3 regions of the Vreelandella sp. L-15 genome follow, and region 3 is predicted to be linked to each of the others. Evidence: predicted binding sites of a transcription regulator. Region 3 holds the regulator's gene; each other region holds the start of a gene.
The links. Region 3 encodes sigma-54, which starts transcription at its own class of promoters, with help from an activator protein. Its sites were predicted from a motif close to TGGCACNNNNNTTGCTNT; they were not measured.
Positions count from the first base shown of each region.

Region 1 (5,140 bases), on a different contig from region 3:
GCTTGGCGCAGGCCATGGCAAATGGCGGCCACTTTGGAGAGCCCCATGTAGAACACCAGGGTCTCGTCTTGACGCGCCAGCGACGCCCAGTCCGGCATACCGCCTTCCCGGCATAGCTGAGCCGTAATAAAACGCACCTGCTGGGCATGACCGCGATCAGTAAGCGGAATTCCCATTCCCGCCGCTGCGGCGGAGGCGGCGGTAATACCTGGCACAATCTCTGCGGGCAGCTCGGCCTCTGCCAGAGCCGCTAACTCTTCGCCCATGCGCCCAAACACGCCAGGGTCGCCGCCCTTCAAGCGCACTACCGATTTGCCTGACTGGGCCAGGGAGACGATCAGCGCACCAATTTCTGCCTGAGGCATGCTGTGATGGCCGCTGGCTTTGCCAACATAGTAGCGCTCGGTGTCCGGAGAAATGAGCCCTAACACCTCGTCCCCGACAAGGCGGTCATACACTACTGCGTCTGCCTGCATTAGCAAACGCGCGGCTTTCAGCGTCAGCAGCTCGACATCGCCGCTGCCCGCGCCGACCAAATAGACGGTGCCTGGCTGGCACTCACCGCTTAACGGCAAGCGCAAGCGCGTGGCGGTATCGCGACTAAATGGCGCCCACGCCCGCTGACCCAAGCGCCACAGCGCTTCAGGCCACTTCTGTGTTAGCTGTTTGCTTAGCGCGCGCATGGGGCCGCTCCTCTTCAAGTATCGCTTTTAGTTCGGGTAGGCAGCTGCCGCACTGGGTGCCGCAGGCCAGTCGTGCGCCTAACGCTTCAATGCTGGTATCGCCCGCATGAATCGCTTTCACAATGCTGGCTTGGCCAACCTGGTGGCAGCTACACACCACCGGCCCCGTATCGACAGTACCATCATCGCACCCGGCCAGCAGGCGTCTACGGTGCTGTGTCTCCAGGGTAGCGTCATTGAAGCGCGCTTCAAGCCAGGCAAGCCCGGGCAGTTCGTCGGGTGGCCCCACCATCAACCACCAGCGCAGCCGCCCGTTCACTACTCCCGCTGCGCGCAGCCTACCCGTTGCCTGGTCGTCACACCACAAAGAGACAGGCATGCCGCACCACGCTTCCACCTGTGCCAGCCAATCCTTAACTGGCTGGCTATCCGCTAGCTGCCAACGGGTGCAGCTTGCCATCGGAATGCGCGCCCAGTAGTCGCTGCGACACCAGGGCGATGGTTGCGTATCCAACTCATTGGCTAGCAGCAGCGTCGCCTGCCAAGCAATGGAGAGTTTACTCACCGCCACCGCCCCCTGCTTGGCTTCCGGCTGCCCGGAGAGCGGATCGGTATAGCCTTTAATCAGTGCACCGCTGCGACCCTGCTTGGTAAAGCAGTCGGTCCAGTGCATCGGCACGAAGACTTCGCCTCGGCGCTGGGCGTTGGAAACCCGCACCCGCCCACGGTACTCCCCGGCGGCAGCGGTCAACGTCGCCAAGCTTTGATCCGTTAAGCCTGCCTGAGCAGCATCGTCTGGGTGCAGCTCGATGAACGGTTCGGCGCGGTGGTTCATCAAACGCGGCGAACGGGCGGTACGCGTCATGGTGTGCCACTGATCCCGCACGCGACCGGTATTCAAGCGCAGCGGGTAGTCGTCGCTCAGCGGCTGCGCCGGTGGGCGCGGAGTAATCGGCAGCAGTTTAGCTCGGCCATTCGCCGTAGCAAACCGGCCATCTTCGAACAGCCTTGCCGTGCCGCGAGGAGCCTGCTGAGTCACGGGCCACTGGATCGGTGCGAGCGCATCATAAGCCGCTTGGCCCAGGCCTACCAGCCCTGAGATATCGAACAGCCGCTGGGTCTCGCCGCTATTCTCATAGCCAGAGAGGCGTGCGTGCTCATCGAAAATCTCCCACGGGTGGGTATAGCTGAACGCCTCACTAAAACCTAAGCGCTTAGCCACTTCGCAGAGTATCCACCAGTCGTGCTTCGCTTCTCCGGGAGGAGGCAGCATCCCCTGCTGGCGGGAAATTCGCCGCTCTGAGTTGGTCACCGTGCCATCCTTCTCCGACCAACCCGACGCGGGCAGCACGATATCCGCAAAGGGCAGCAGGTCAGTATTGGCGACGCACTCCGAGACAATTACCAGCGGGCATTTTGCCAGCGCGCGGCGCACCTTCTCGCCATCTGGCATGCTCACGGCTGGGTTGGTCGCCATCACCCACAGGGCGGTAATCTCACCACGCTCGATGGCATCAAAGAGCTCTACCGCTTTGTAACCCGGGGCGTCAGGCAGTGCCGGGGCTAAATGCTCAGTAGCCCAAAAGCGGCTGACTAACTCGCGAGCGCCAGGCGTGTGGTAATCCATATGCGCCGCTAGCTGATTGGCCAGCCCGCCCACTTCTCGACCGCCCATGGCGTTGGGCTGGCCGGTAATCGAAAACGGCCCTGCCCCTGGCAGGCCAATTTTCCCGCCGGCCAAGTGGCAGTTGATAATCGCGTTGCACTTATCGGTTCCGCTAGAGGATTGGTTCACCCCCTGGGAGTAGAGCGTGACCACGTGTAGCTGGCTGGCAAACCAGTAGTAGAAGGTTTCTAAACGTTCGGGGTCTACATCACACTCGCGGGCGACGGCTTCTACGCTGCCTGAATTCTGCTGAGCGGCATTCAGCGCATCTTCCAGCCCTTCGGTGTGGCGTTCTAGGTACACGCTATCCAAACGATTGTGGGCGTCCATCCACGCCAACAGCCCGTTAAACAGGTAAGCATCGCTGCCTGGACGAATGCCTAGGTAGAGATCAGCGATCTCACAGGTGTCAGTCACTCGGGGGTCAATCACCACGACCCGCATCAGCGGGTTGCGCTCTTTGGCTACCTTCAAGCGCTGATAGAGCACCGGATGATTCCAGGCAAGGTTAGACCCTACCAGCACTACCAGCTCCGCCTCTTCGAGGTCTTCATAGCTACAGGGCACCGCATCGGCTCCAAAGGCGCGCTTGTAGCCCGCCACGGCAGATGCCATGCAGAGCCGCGAGTTGGTATCCAGGTGAGGGGTCCCCAAGAAGCCTTTAAACAGCTTGTTGGCAACGTAATAATCTTCGGTTAAGAGTTGCCCAGACAGATACGCCGCCACCGACTGCGGGCCATGGGCGCTGCGCTGCGCCTGCAAGCGTTCGGCGGTGGTGGTGAGCGCCTGCTCCCAAGAGACCTCCTGGCCGTCCACGCGCGGCTTCAGCAAGCGCCCCTGCTCTCCTAGCGTTTCGTGCAGCGCGGTGCCTTTCACGCACAGGCGGCCATAGTTGGCTGGGTGCTCGCGGTCTCCTTCGACGGCGATGAGCTGCCCGTTCTCCAGCGTGGCGGTAACGCCGCAGCCGACGCCGCAGTAGGGGCAGGTGGTTCGGGCGAGCCGATTGGCCTGTGGCATGGCAGTTTCCTCCGGCGTTAAAAAGCAAAAAGCGCCCAAGCCAGCCTCGAAAGAAGCCTGCCTGGACGCCGTTGTCTCAGGGGCACCGCTTACCGGGTGCCGTACTCATCAGTGATTTGCTGCAGTTGGTATTATTCGACGCAATTAGTCGTTGTGATCGTTATGGGCAAAGACCCTGCACTGAGCCGTTGTTGCTTGTTACCAGAATAACTGCAAACCCTGCGCCCATGCTGCGCTAAAACCATTAAAGCATTTAGTAAACAATTACTTAAAAACGCACTCTGCATTTCTACCACTCGCCAAAGGAATGCCCTTTGTCGAATAAGCGGTTGAAGAGAGTGCATTAACCGCCGCTTAAGCACCAAAGTAGGGCAAACCTAGCTAACCATAAGCGGCCTGCCGCCTCCTCAAAAACGCTTAATACCCTGATTAGACTGCGTTTAATTCAACTGCAGCAAAAGCTGGCGGGCTTTTTGCTCACCGTAAGGTAAGACAGTTCGGCAGCCAACGGCGGTTGCTGTGCGTTATCAAAGACGCCAACGGGCAACGACGCCCCTGACACTCCCTTCTTGAAAGGGCTGTGTCAGGGGCGTTTTTTATTTGCTGAACATTATGCTTCAACCACAGGAGCTACCTATGGAAACCGCTTCCCGGTGCTCACCGAACGAACACCTCGTCATTATCGGTAACGGCATGGCTTGCCACCGACTACTTGAAGCGCTGGTTAAACATTCGCAGCGCCCCCGCCGTATCACAGTGGTGGGTGAGGAGCCGGTACCTGCCTATAACCGCATTTTGCTCTCTCCTTTACTGGCGGGCGAACTGGCGCCTGAGGCGCTCACTCTGCAAGACGCCTCCTGGTACGCCGATAACAACATCACACTGACGCTTGGCGACCGCGTGACCTCCATTGACCGCGAACGCCGCCTGCTCATCACGCATCGCGGCGACATCTTAAGCTATGACCGATTAGTGATGGCCACTGGCTCGCGCCCCACGCTGCCAGCGGTGCCTGGCATCACGCTTGACGGTGTTCATACGTTTCGTGACCTGCGCGATGCCGACGCCTTAGAAGCTATTGCTCAGCAAGGCGGCAACGCCGTGGTGATTGGCGGCGGCTTACTTGGATTGGAAGCCGCTGAAGGGCTGCGCAAACGCGGCGGTAGCGCGCTCACCGTCAGCGTTTTACAGCGCAGCGAGCGGTTGATGAACCGCCAGCTAGACACCACCGCCGCCCAATTGCTGGAAGCCACGCTGCGCGAGCGTGGCATCATCATTGAAACCGGCGCATCGCTTGCTGCCTTGGAGGGTAACGGCCACGGGCAGGTGCAGTCGGTCACACTAAGCGATGGCCGGAAGCTAGCTGCCGACAGCGTGATTGTCGCGGCGGGTATTACCCCCAATGCGGAGCTAGGCCAGCAAAGCGGGCTTATGTTCGACCGCGCCATTGTGGTGGATGGGCACCTCACCACCTCAGACGACCACATTTATGCGCTGGGCGAATGCTGCCAGTTCGAGCAGCACACTTACGGGCTGGTGGAACCCATTTGGCGGCAGGTGGAGGTGCTGGCTGCCGTGCTGTGTGGTGAAACGCCAGCGGCGTATCAAGAAGCCCCCACGGCCACCAAACTCAAGGTCAGCGGTGTCAGCCTGTTTGCCTTTGGCCCCACCGAGGCCGCCGCTAAGCACGAAGAGCTTCGTTACCAAGACCCGGAAACCGGCGACTACTGCCGCCTGCTGCTCCATCAAGGCCGCCTTATCGGCGCGGTGCTGT
Region 1 is NZ_JBSXNN010000103.1:68,927-74,066, reverse strand. Features, by position in the region: gene cobA (uroporphyrinogen-III C-methyltransferase) at 1-683, opposite strand, end outside; gene AC13CY_RS16860 (nitrate reductase) at 643-3,366, opposite strand; gene AC13CY_RS16855 (NAD(P)/FAD-dependent oxidoreductase) at 4,003-5,140, shown strand, end outside.
Region 1: AC13CY_RS16860 (nitrate reductase) is a predicted target of sigma-54. The motif match lies at 3,576-3,593, and genes of this name have one in related genera.

Region 2 (5,140 bases), on a different contig from region 3:
GGTTAAGCCCTGGTTGGCCAGCGCCTGCACAGGCGCTGGTAGCTCGTCGGCATGGCTGGCTGCCGCTGCGCTACCCAGCGCGGCAAGTAAAGCGAAACGGCCAACATGGGGTAAGAAAACACGTTGCATAGCACTATCCTTATGAAAACGGCTTGGTGTGGGTGCCGCGAGGCAAAATATATTAGCGAATACGCGAAAGGCCATCTTGCAAAGTGGCGCGGGAAAGCTCGCCAAAATGGGTGCTCACGAGCTGTCCATCCGCGTTGTAGTAAAGCGTTGTGGGCATGGCATGGGCTCCGGTGGTTTGACCCAGGGCATTGCTCGGGTCTTGCCATACATTCTTCAAATCAAAGCCGTGTTCGCTCATAAACGCATGAATGTGTTGAAGGCTTTCACCTTGGTTAACGAACACAAAGGTAATGTCCTGCGCTTGTTGCTGGGCCTCTTCAAACACCGGCATTTCACGAATACATGGCGGGCACCAACTTGCCCATAGGTTAACTACCATGGGCTTTTGCTCCTGCTGAGCAAGTTTGGGCAGGGTAATAGGCTCGCCGTTGAGCGTAGCAAGCGGAGTAGTGGGCAGTGGGCGTGCCTGCTGTTCGATCAGTAGCGTACTGCCAGCTGTCAAGCCCCAGGCTAAACCACCTACCAAAAGCGCCCCGGCAAGCGGCACTCGTTGGCGCGGTGAGCGCCATATTGCCCATCCGGCGTAGCTAAGGCCCGCCACTATGCCACCGAGTATATCGAAGCCGCCATCGCGAATATCTAGGCGCGATAGCAAGCTGTCATAGTCGCTCCAGTAACGCACAACAAAGACGAGGCGTGCGGCCACCAGCGCCACAAATAGCAGGGTAAATAACGTATCGCTGACCGCCACGCGATGCCGCTGGCCAATAAGCGCACCCGCTAGCAGGGCCAGTAAAAAGGCAAATCCAATCATCAATTGATGCAGACTAAACCCCATGGGGCCAATCGCAACGCTTTGCTGCAACATAGTCACTCACGCTTTCACCAGTGGTTTAGCGTGAGTGTGTCAGAATAAGATTATTTAACGATTATCTCTCGTTGCCCTGAGTCGTTATGTCGCAAGCCTTATGCTTCAGCAGCCAGCCAGCGTACGGCATAGGGCGGCAGTGTTTCTTCGTGGTGAGCTGTCAGCGGGTCTAGCGGCTGCCAATGGTGCTGGGTAAGCGCTTGGTTCAGGGCATCGCCTGCGTGAGCGAGGTCAAACTTACTATCGGTGACGTTATACAGCGCGAGTAGGCGTCGCCCGTTACGGAGTGGCCCGCGCTCAATGGCTAGCAGCTCGGGTGGCGTGTCTATCACGCGCTGTGGCGCGTTGGGGTGAAAGCAGGGCTCTTGGCGACGCTGCTCTAGTAGCCGATGAAGGGCATGGAAAACGTCATGGGTGGGGGTGGAAGGGCTCTCCAGCAGCAGTGCCAGCTCATCAAGCTGCCAGCGGCGACGGTTAATCGAGCGTAAGCGGCCGCTGCGCTCCACGCCTTCGACATCATTTAGCGTGCCGGTGAGCGTATGGATATAGAGTGCGGGTATTCCTTGTAGGCTGAGCATGATCGCTTGGCTGCATAGAAAGCGCGCAATTTGCCACGGGTCTGGCCCGCGGCGGGTGCCGCACATGGCCTCAAACCAGGTAATGTTGATTTCGTAGGGTGTGTCGCTGCCATCAGGGTTGCTGCGCATGCTGACAAAGCCACCAAAACGATGCATCAGTTCCAGTAGCGCGTCGCGTTCATGGTCAGGCAACAGGCCTTCTAACGGCCGTACGCCAATACCGTCGTGGCTCGCGGTGAAGTTTAAGTAGGTGCACTGTTCAGGCAGCACCGGCAAGCTGTTTAACCACGTTTGCAGCGTCGTCGCTTCACCGCGGGTTAGGGTGTGCAGCAGCAGGGGCGGCAGGGCGAACTGGTACACCATGTGGGCTTCATTGGGCGCGCCTTCCGCTAATCGCTCCAAGCCAAAGTAGCTGATGTTTTCGGCATGGGGCACGTTAGTTTCGGTGATCAGCAGCGTGCCGGGGGCTATTTCATCCACGATGGCGCGAAGTAAGCGCACAACTGTATGGGTTTCCGGCAGGTGAATGCAGGAGGTGCCCAATCGCTTCCACAAAAACGCCACCGCGTCCAAGCGAATAATGCGCACCCCTTGCTGTAGGTAGAACAGCAGAATACCCACGAACTCTAGCAACACATCCGGGTTTTCGAAGTTGAGGTCTATTTGGTCTTCCGAGAAAGTCGCCCACACGTGGCGCGTACCCCGGCGCGTAGAGATCGGCACTAGAAGTGGGCTACTGCGCGGGCGGGTGACTTGGGAGACATCGGTATCCGGATCCACTTCGATAAAGTAGTCGCGACCGGGCAGGCTGCCGGCCAGGTAATCCACAAACCAGAGCGACTCTCTGGAGACATGGTTCAGCACTAAATCAGCCATCAAGTCATAGTGGCTGGCTAGCGTTTGGATATGCGCCCACTCGCCCAGCTCGCTATTGACCTCGCGGTAGTGAATCACCGAAAAGCCGTCGTCGCTGCTCCAGGGGAAAAAGGGCAGTACGTGAACCCCGCTAATGGCATCCCCCAGATAGCGCTGTAGAAAAGTATCCAGCACCGCTAAAGGCGGCGTACCTTCATCCAAGATGGAATCACCGTAACAAATGACCCACTGATCTTTTTCGCTCCATGTTGGTGCATCGTGGCCCGCCGTGTTAGCGGGTGGGGAAGCCGTCGAGGCGGTACGAAAATTCGCAAGATGCTGGTCAATACGCCGCTGTACTTCCCCCGCACGGGGGCCATACAGGTGGGTAAGGTAGTGGTGAACGGTCTGCTCGAAAGGGGTCATAAAGGGCGTCCTATAAATCAACCTTCGACAAACGCTGCAGCTTGTGTGCCAAATCGTTACAATACCGTGTTGATACGCGTTGTATAACACAGCTACGCCGTAAGGGCAGCGATAAGGCTGCCGCTGACAATAGGCGATAAAACAGTTTATAAAATGGCGAATAACGGGCAGGGCATGAAGCCTTGTAGCGCTTTTTATTCGTATAGGCTGACACGTTGCACGTACAGCTACTAGTGCGTACTGATAATAGGTTGACTGCCATGCATTGCCCTTTTTGTGGTGCAAATGATACCCGAGTGACAGATTCCAGGCTGGTGGCGGAAGGCGACCAGGTGCGCCGCCGCCGTCAGTGTGCCAACTGCCAAGAGCGTTTTACGACTTATGAAACCGCTGAGCTGATTATGCCGCGGGTCGTAAAATCCGACGGCTCTCGCGAGAGCTTTAATGAGGCGAAACTACGCGACGGTATGCTGCGCGCGCTGGAAAAGCGCCCGGTAAGCGCTGAAGCGATTGAAGTGTCGGTAGAGCGTATTCGCCAGACGCTGCGCGCCCGTGGCGACCGTGAAGTCAACGCGCGTGAGATTGGTGAAGCGGTGATGAAAGCGCTGCGTAGCTTGGATCAAGTGGCCTATATTCGTTTCGCCTCGGTATATCGTAAATTTCAGGATTTAGACGAGTTCCGGGCGGAAATCGACCGCCTCTCCCAAGAGCCCACGGATGAGCCAGAGGGCAGTGGGACACAGCACGGAGCATCGTAATGGGTGAATTCTCCACCGCCGACTATCGCTACATGGCTCGCGCTATCCAGCTAGCCAAACGCGGGCTTTATACCACCGACCCCAACCCCAGGGTGGGGTGTGTGATGGTGCACTTTGATGGCAGCGCGGAAGGCAGCATTGTGGGCGAGGGATACCATGTGCGTGCGGGAGAACCCCATGCAGAAATTCACGCCCTAAAGGCGGCAGGCAGCGCCGCCCAGGGTGCCACTGCTTATGTCACGCTAGAGCCTTGCTCACATACCGGGCGAACAGGGCCCTGCGCGCTGGCGCTGGCGCAAGCGGGTGTTGCGCGCGTGGTGGTGGCGATGGGGGACCCTAATCCCCAGGTCGGCGGTGGCGGTATTGAGTATTTGAAAGCAGCAGGCATTCAGGTGCAGGTAGGCCTGTTGGAAGCAGATGCCCGGGCGCTGAATCCGGGCTTTATTTCCCGTATGGAGCGTCAGCGCCCCTTTGTGCGGCTGAAAATGGCGATGAGCTTGGATGGCCGTACCGCCATGGGGTCGGGGGAGTCCCAGTGGATTACCGGCCCGCAAGCGCGCACCCAAGTGCAGCGGCTGCGCGCCCGCTCAAGCGCTATTCTGAGCGGCGTGGAATCTATCATTATGGATGATTCACGCTTAACGCTGCGTGCCGACCAACTGGCACTGGATAACGCCGCCGAGATCGTGCAGCGCCAGCCGCTAAGAGTGATCTTGGATTCGCGCCTTCGTTTACCGCTTGCCGCGGCCTGCCTACGAGAGCCAGGGCGCACGCTGATTATCACCACCGATCAGCATAGCGAAGAGAAACGGCGTAAACTGGCGGCGGCGGGTGCTGAGATTCAGGTGCTGCCTGCCGAAGGCGGTCGTATTGCGCTGGCTGACATGCTGCGTTGGCTGGCGGATAATGAGCAGGTTAACGAGCTGTTGGTAGAGACCGGCGCAACGCTAGCAGGAGCGTTACTGGAGGCGAATTTAGTCGACGAGCTGCAGCTATTTGTCGCTCCTACGCTATTAGGCGGTGAAGCAAGGCCACTATTTGCACTGCCGGGAATTACCCAGATGGCCGATCAGAAACGCTTGACGATTAAAGAGTCGCGAACCGTTGGGCAAGACTGGTGGATCACCGCCACCCCTCACGCTGACTAGCGCAAGCCGTCATTGCAAGGTACCCTGACGCCCGAAATCGCATACGATGCGACCACATTTTTTGGAGATTCCATGGCGCACTCCTCTTCTGAGGGCTTATCCCCTATCGCTGAGCTGGTGGACGATATTCGCCAGGGCAAAATGGTGATTCTCATGGATGATGAGGATCGCGAGAATGAAGGTGATATCATCATGGCCGCCGAAATGGTGAAGCCTGAGCATATCAACTTCATGGCACGCTACGCGTGCGGCTTGATCTGTATGCCGATGACCCGTGAGCGCTGCGAGCAGCTCAACTTGCCGCTGATGGTACGGGACAACGGCTCAGGCTTTGGCACCAAGTTCACGCTCTCTATTGAGGCAACCGAAGGCGTCACG
Region 2 is NZ_JBSXNN010000021.1:694-5,833, forward strand. Features, by position in the region: gene dsbG (thiol:disulfide interchange protein DsbG) at 1-129, opposite strand, end outside; gene AC13CY_RS01595 (prolipoprotein diacylglyceryl transferase family protein) at 182-997, opposite strand; gene AC13CY_RS01600 (sugar phosphorylase) at 1,096-2,856, opposite strand; gene nrdR (transcriptional regulator NrdR) at 3,117-3,614, shown strand; gene ribD (bifunctional diaminohydroxyphosphoribosylaminopyrimidine deaminase/5-amino-6-(5-phosphoribosylamino)uracil reductase RibD) at 3,614-4,762, shown strand; gene ribBA (bifunctional 3,4-dihydroxy-2-butanone-4-phosphate synthase/GTP cyclohydrolase II) at 4,835-5,140, shown strand, end outside.
Region 2: AC13CY_RS01600 (sugar phosphorylase) is a predicted target of sigma-54. The motif match lies at 2,890-2,907, and genes of this name have one in related genera.

Region 3 (5,140 bases):
TATCGATCAACAAGTCAGCGAGATCGCGAATTTCAAGCAGCGTCTCTTCTTCTTTATTGATGGCCTCTTCCAACGTCATTTCGCTATCCCGGGTAAGCGGGTGGCGACGGCGGGTGGCTGAGTAACGCTCCAAAAGAATGCGCGCATCCGTGGTCAGATAGATGACCTGAAAACGAATTTCTCGCTGGCGTAGTTCTTCCAGTAAAGCTGGGAGGCGTTCAAGCGCCGTAGGAAGGTTGCGCGCGTCAATGCTCACTGCTAAGTGAGTGCGCTCGCCTTGCTCACGTAGTTCATCAACTAATGAGCCCAGCAGCATGGCGGGTAAATTGTCGATAGCGTAGTAGCCAAGATCCTCTAGCGCTTGTAAGGCGATAGATTTACCGGACCCTGAACGGCCGCTAATGATCACCAGTTGCATAGCGTCTCTCTTGGCTTGCATGGGAGGAAATTATCGCTGCGTGCAGTGGCCACCGCCCATAAAGCCTAGGCGGCTTGTTCGCGAATCTTGGCGGTAATAAGTGCTAAGAGTTCGCGCTGACTATCGGCTTTACGTAACTGCTGACGCGTATGGGCGTCGTTCATAATAGTAGCCACTTGGCCAAGCAGTGCTAGGTGGGTGTCATCTGCCTCTTCTGGTACCAGCAGCACAAACACAAGATCCACCGGGTCGCCATCAATGGCGTCGAAGTCTACTGGCTCAGCAAGCTTTAAAAAGCCAGCAATGGGTGCGCTACAGTGAGGACTGCGAGCGTGGGGGATGGCAACCCCGTTGCCTATCCCCGTACTGCCTAGTCGCTCGCGGCCAATGAGTCGGCTAAACACCTCTTGGCTATCTAGGCTGGGTGTATTTTGGGCGATAAAGGTGCTGAAAAACTCCAGCACCCGTTTTTTGCTGCCCCCGGGAACGTCATAAAGCACGCGCTCCGGGGGGAGGATGGTTTCCAACGTCATTGAGTTAACGCACACCAGCGCCCTGGGCGCGAGCTTGTGCTTTTTCCTTATGTTTAACGAGTTGACGATCGATTTTGTCTGCTAGCGCATCAATAGCGGCATACATGTCGTTATCAAGCGCTTCGGCGTGAAGGTCTGCACCGGCAGCGTGCAGTGTGCAGGCTGCTTGCTGGCGCTCCTTCTCAACAGATAAGGTCACTTGCACCGTGGTAATGTTGTCGTAGTGGCGTTCAACGCGCTCTAGCTTTTCGTTAACGTAGTCGCGCAAGGCGTCAGTCAGTTCAACGTGATGACCAGTGATGTTTACTTGCATTGACGTGCTCCTTATCCATCGGACTGTACTTCGATTGTAACCCTTTTTACGCTATTGCAAAGCCCTTGCGTTGAGTTTGTTCATACGTACCGCTTAACTAGCGTAAACGGCGGCGCTCACTTGACGAGGGAATGCCCATTGACTCCCGATATTTTGCGACAGTACGCCGTGCAACGCTAATGCCCCCCTCTTCAAGCAGAGTCACCAAGCGGCTATCGGAGAGCGGTTTTCCTGAGGGCTCATCCTGAATCAGCTTTTTGATGCGGGCGCGAATGGCTGTGCTGGAGTGGCTGTCGCCGCCGTCTTGGCCGCTTACCTGGCTTGAGAAGAAGTACTTAAGCTCGAAAACGCCCCGTGGCGTGTGAATAAATTTCTGCGTGGTCACACGAGATATGGTGGATTCGTGCATCTCTACCGCTTCAGCAATATCCGCTAAAATCAGCGGTTTCATTGCTTCTTCGCCATGCTCCAGAAAGCCAATTTGGCGTGCAATAATTTCACGCCCAACTCGTAGCAGCGTGTCATTGCGACTCGATAAGCTTTTGATCAGCCAGCGGGCTTCTTGGAGGTGCTCTTTGAGGAACTGGTTGTCTTGGCTTTTGTCTGCGCGTTTGATCAAGCTGGCGTAGTCGGGCTGTATACGCAAGCGTGGTAGTGCTTCTGGATTGAGCTCTAAATGCCAACCTTCATTGTCGTGCCGAACGACTAGGTCGGGGGTGATGTAGCTGTCGTCGGTAACGCCATAGGTGCTCCCAGGGCGTGGGTCAAGGCTGCGAATTAAACGGATGACATCGTCAAGCTGCTCGTCATCAAGGCTTAAACGGCGCTTGAGAAGCCGCATATCGTCTTTGCCTAATGCTTCCAAAAACTGGCGAACCAGCCGTTTGGCGGGCATTAGCAGAGGGGTGTCCTCAGGTAGTGAGGCGAGTTGCAGCATCAGGCATTCACGCAGGTCTCGGGCAAAGACGCCGGTGGGCTCAAATTGCTGCAAGCGCAGCAGGGTATTTTCCACTTCCCGCTGGCTTAAGCTGTCATGGCCTTGGGCTTTTAATCCTTCCCGAATGTCATTAAGCGGCTGGGTGAGATAGCCGTTGGCATCCAGCGCATCAATCAGGCTTTCCGCGATGGCGTATTCTCGCGGGCTAAAGTCTGTCATGGCCAGTTGCCATAGCAGGTGGCCATGTAGGCTTTGTCCAGCGGCTTGGCGCTCGAAGTCGGGGCCTTCACTGCTGCCACCCAGGCTGCCTATGTCTTGATAGGTATCTGACCAGTCACTGTCGACGGAGAGTTCGTTGGGGATGCTCTCGGACCACTCAGCCTCTTGAGGCTCACTGACAGCCTGCTCGCCAAACTCATCTTCTTGCTCAAGCATGGGATTGGCATCTAGCGCTTGCTGAATTTCTTGACGAAGGTCCAGCGTCGATAGCTGAAGCAGGGCGATAGCCTGCTGCAGCTGAGGTGTCATGGTCAGCTGTGTGCCGATACGCAATTGGAGAGAAGCTTTCATGACCATCTGAGAACCACTCGTTAATCAGAAAGCTCCACCCTAGAGCGAGTTATGGCTTGGTGCAAGTGCAATAAGCATGCCACTAAAAGAAATGCTTCTGCAGGTCACTGTTTAAAGGCGGAAATCAGCGCCTAAATAGACATCTCGAACCTTCTGGTTGTTGAGGATTTCCTGGGCGTTTCCACTGGCAATGATGTGACCGTCGCCAACAATGTAGGCAATATCACAAATATCCAGCGTTTCACGAACGTTATGGTCGGTGATCAATACGCCAATGTGGCGTTTCTTTAACGCTCGAATGATAGCTTTAATTTCCCCAACGGAAATCGGGTCAACCCCGGCAAAAGGTTCATCCAGCAGGATAAAGGCCGGTTCGGTGGCCAATGAGCGGGCGATTTCAACACGGCGGCGTTCGCCCCCAGAAAGACTCATGCCTAAGTTGTCGCGTATATGAGTGATGTGAAAATCTTCAAGTAGTAACTCAAGTTGTGCTTCCCGGGCGCTTCGATCAAGCTCTTTGCGTGTCTCTAAAATGGCCATAATGTTGTCAGCCACGGAGAGCTTGCGGAAGATGGAAGCTTCCTGGGGTAGATAACCAATCCCTGCCATGGCGCGTTCATGCATAGGAGCATGAGTGAGGTCAAGGTCGTCAATGCCTACTTTGCCCGCATCCAATTTGACCAACCCCACAATCATATAAAACGAGGTGGTTTTACCTGCACCATTAGGGCCAAGTAGCCCAACCACGCTACCTTGAGTGATTTCCAGATTAATATCTTTAACCACACGGCGGCGCTTATAGCTCTTCGCTAAATGATGGGCGTAGAGCGTTTTTACTGGTGTGGGGACTGGGGATGTTGATGCTGCCACGTGGCCACTTCCTATTGTTCGGGCTGAAGGGTCATACGAATACGCTGATTTTCACTGCCGCTAACGTCAGAGCGTGCTTGTACTACTTCTTGATCGATAAAGTACTCTAAACGTCCACCTTGGAAGTGATCTCCTTGCTGGGTCAGCTCAGCTTGGTCAATCAGCTCAACCCGGCGTTCGGAAACGTGATAAATAATCCGACGCGCCCAGCCTTCTATAGGGGTTTCTTGGTCTTCAATTTGGTTACGCAAGTAAGCACGCTCGCCCGTAGCGATGGCGCGAGACAACTCGCCAGCATTGTTACGCTGAATTTCGACACGCTCTCCGCGTAGCTGCATATTGCCTTGGCGAATGTCAACGTTACCGGTGTACACGGCTGTCCCTGCTCGTTGGTCAAGGTCTAACCGGTCGGCCTCCACATGAATAGGCGCTTGGTTTTGTGCCGCTACAGGCAGTGCAATTGTGACAAGCGGCACGGCTAGGGCAAGAAGTGCAGTGCGGATTAGAGCATTCATCAGATTTTGCGCGAGAAACCCGGTGCTTTAGCGCCGGGAGGGATAGCGCGTCGCCCGCAGGGCGACTGGGTTACGCCACCGCCTGTCCCGCTCCTCCTGTTAGGTGGGTGAAGGGTGTAAAGTGATAGCCGTAGCCATCACCGCGTTGGATGAGGGTGCAGTATTTGTGCGAGATGCCTTGCACGGCCCCCTGTTCGGTCTGGATGTTAAAACTGCCGGTTTTGCGTACCGCGACACGCCCCGTATGGGTACCTGCTTTCTTGCCAGTCGGTACCATCGCACGCACCATGTCGCCGGTTTGAAAGCCGTGCACCTGCTTCTGCCGCATCAGATAGCCACGCGGAAACCCGTGTTTCGTTAAGCGGGTGCGCTGATAGCTACCACGCCCCATCGCCTTGATGGTTAATGTGGGCACCTGCCAAGCATGTAGTGCGTCGAACGCACCGACACAGGCCGCGTCTAGAGCATGGGTTTTAGGAATGCCCAGTCGCTGGCGGTTGTACTTGGTGCGACCGCCGGTGCCGACAGCCACCGGCAAGCTAGTCGCTTTGAGCGCATTAAACAGCGCCCAGCGCGTGGCATTGATCGCGCTGGCATCGCGCAGCGGTTGCTTGAGCTGGCGCTGCACACGCTCAAGCCGAGCGTTAGCGGTGTGGCCGTTGGCTTTCAGGCGCTTTTTCAGGCCTTTGTCAGTGGCGAAAAAATCCACCAGTGACAGCGCATCCTTGCTCTGGTTGCAGGGGTGGCAGCTTAGGGTCAAATTACTGACGCGGTTCGAGCCGCCCCGCGAGCGCGGTATCACATGCTCGATCTCCAGCGGCGTATCGGCGGTGCCGCAATAGGCACATTCACGGCCCCATTTTTCCAGCAGGTACTCGCGTACTTCGTAGCCCAGCAGCGTGCCTTGCTGGTACTCCACGCCGTTGATCTCGGGGTTATCCAGCTTCTGCGTATCAAAGCGCACCAACTCTTGGCTGATGGCGG
Region 3 is NZ_JBSXNN010000092.1:83,401-88,540, reverse strand. Features, by position in the region: gene rapZ (RNase adapter RapZ) at 1-418, opposite strand, end outside; gene ptsN (PTS IIA-like nitrogen regulatory protein PtsN) at 484-951, opposite strand; gene hpf (ribosome hibernation-promoting factor, HPF/YfiA family) at 956-1,264, opposite strand; gene AC13CY_RS13955 (RNA polymerase factor sigma-54) at 1,362-2,777, opposite strand; gene lptB (LPS export ABC transporter ATP-binding protein) at 2,883-3,641, opposite strand; gene lptA (lipopolysaccharide transport periplasmic protein LptA) at 3,653-4,156, opposite strand; gene iscB (RNA-guided endonuclease IscB) at 4,227-5,140, opposite strand, start outside.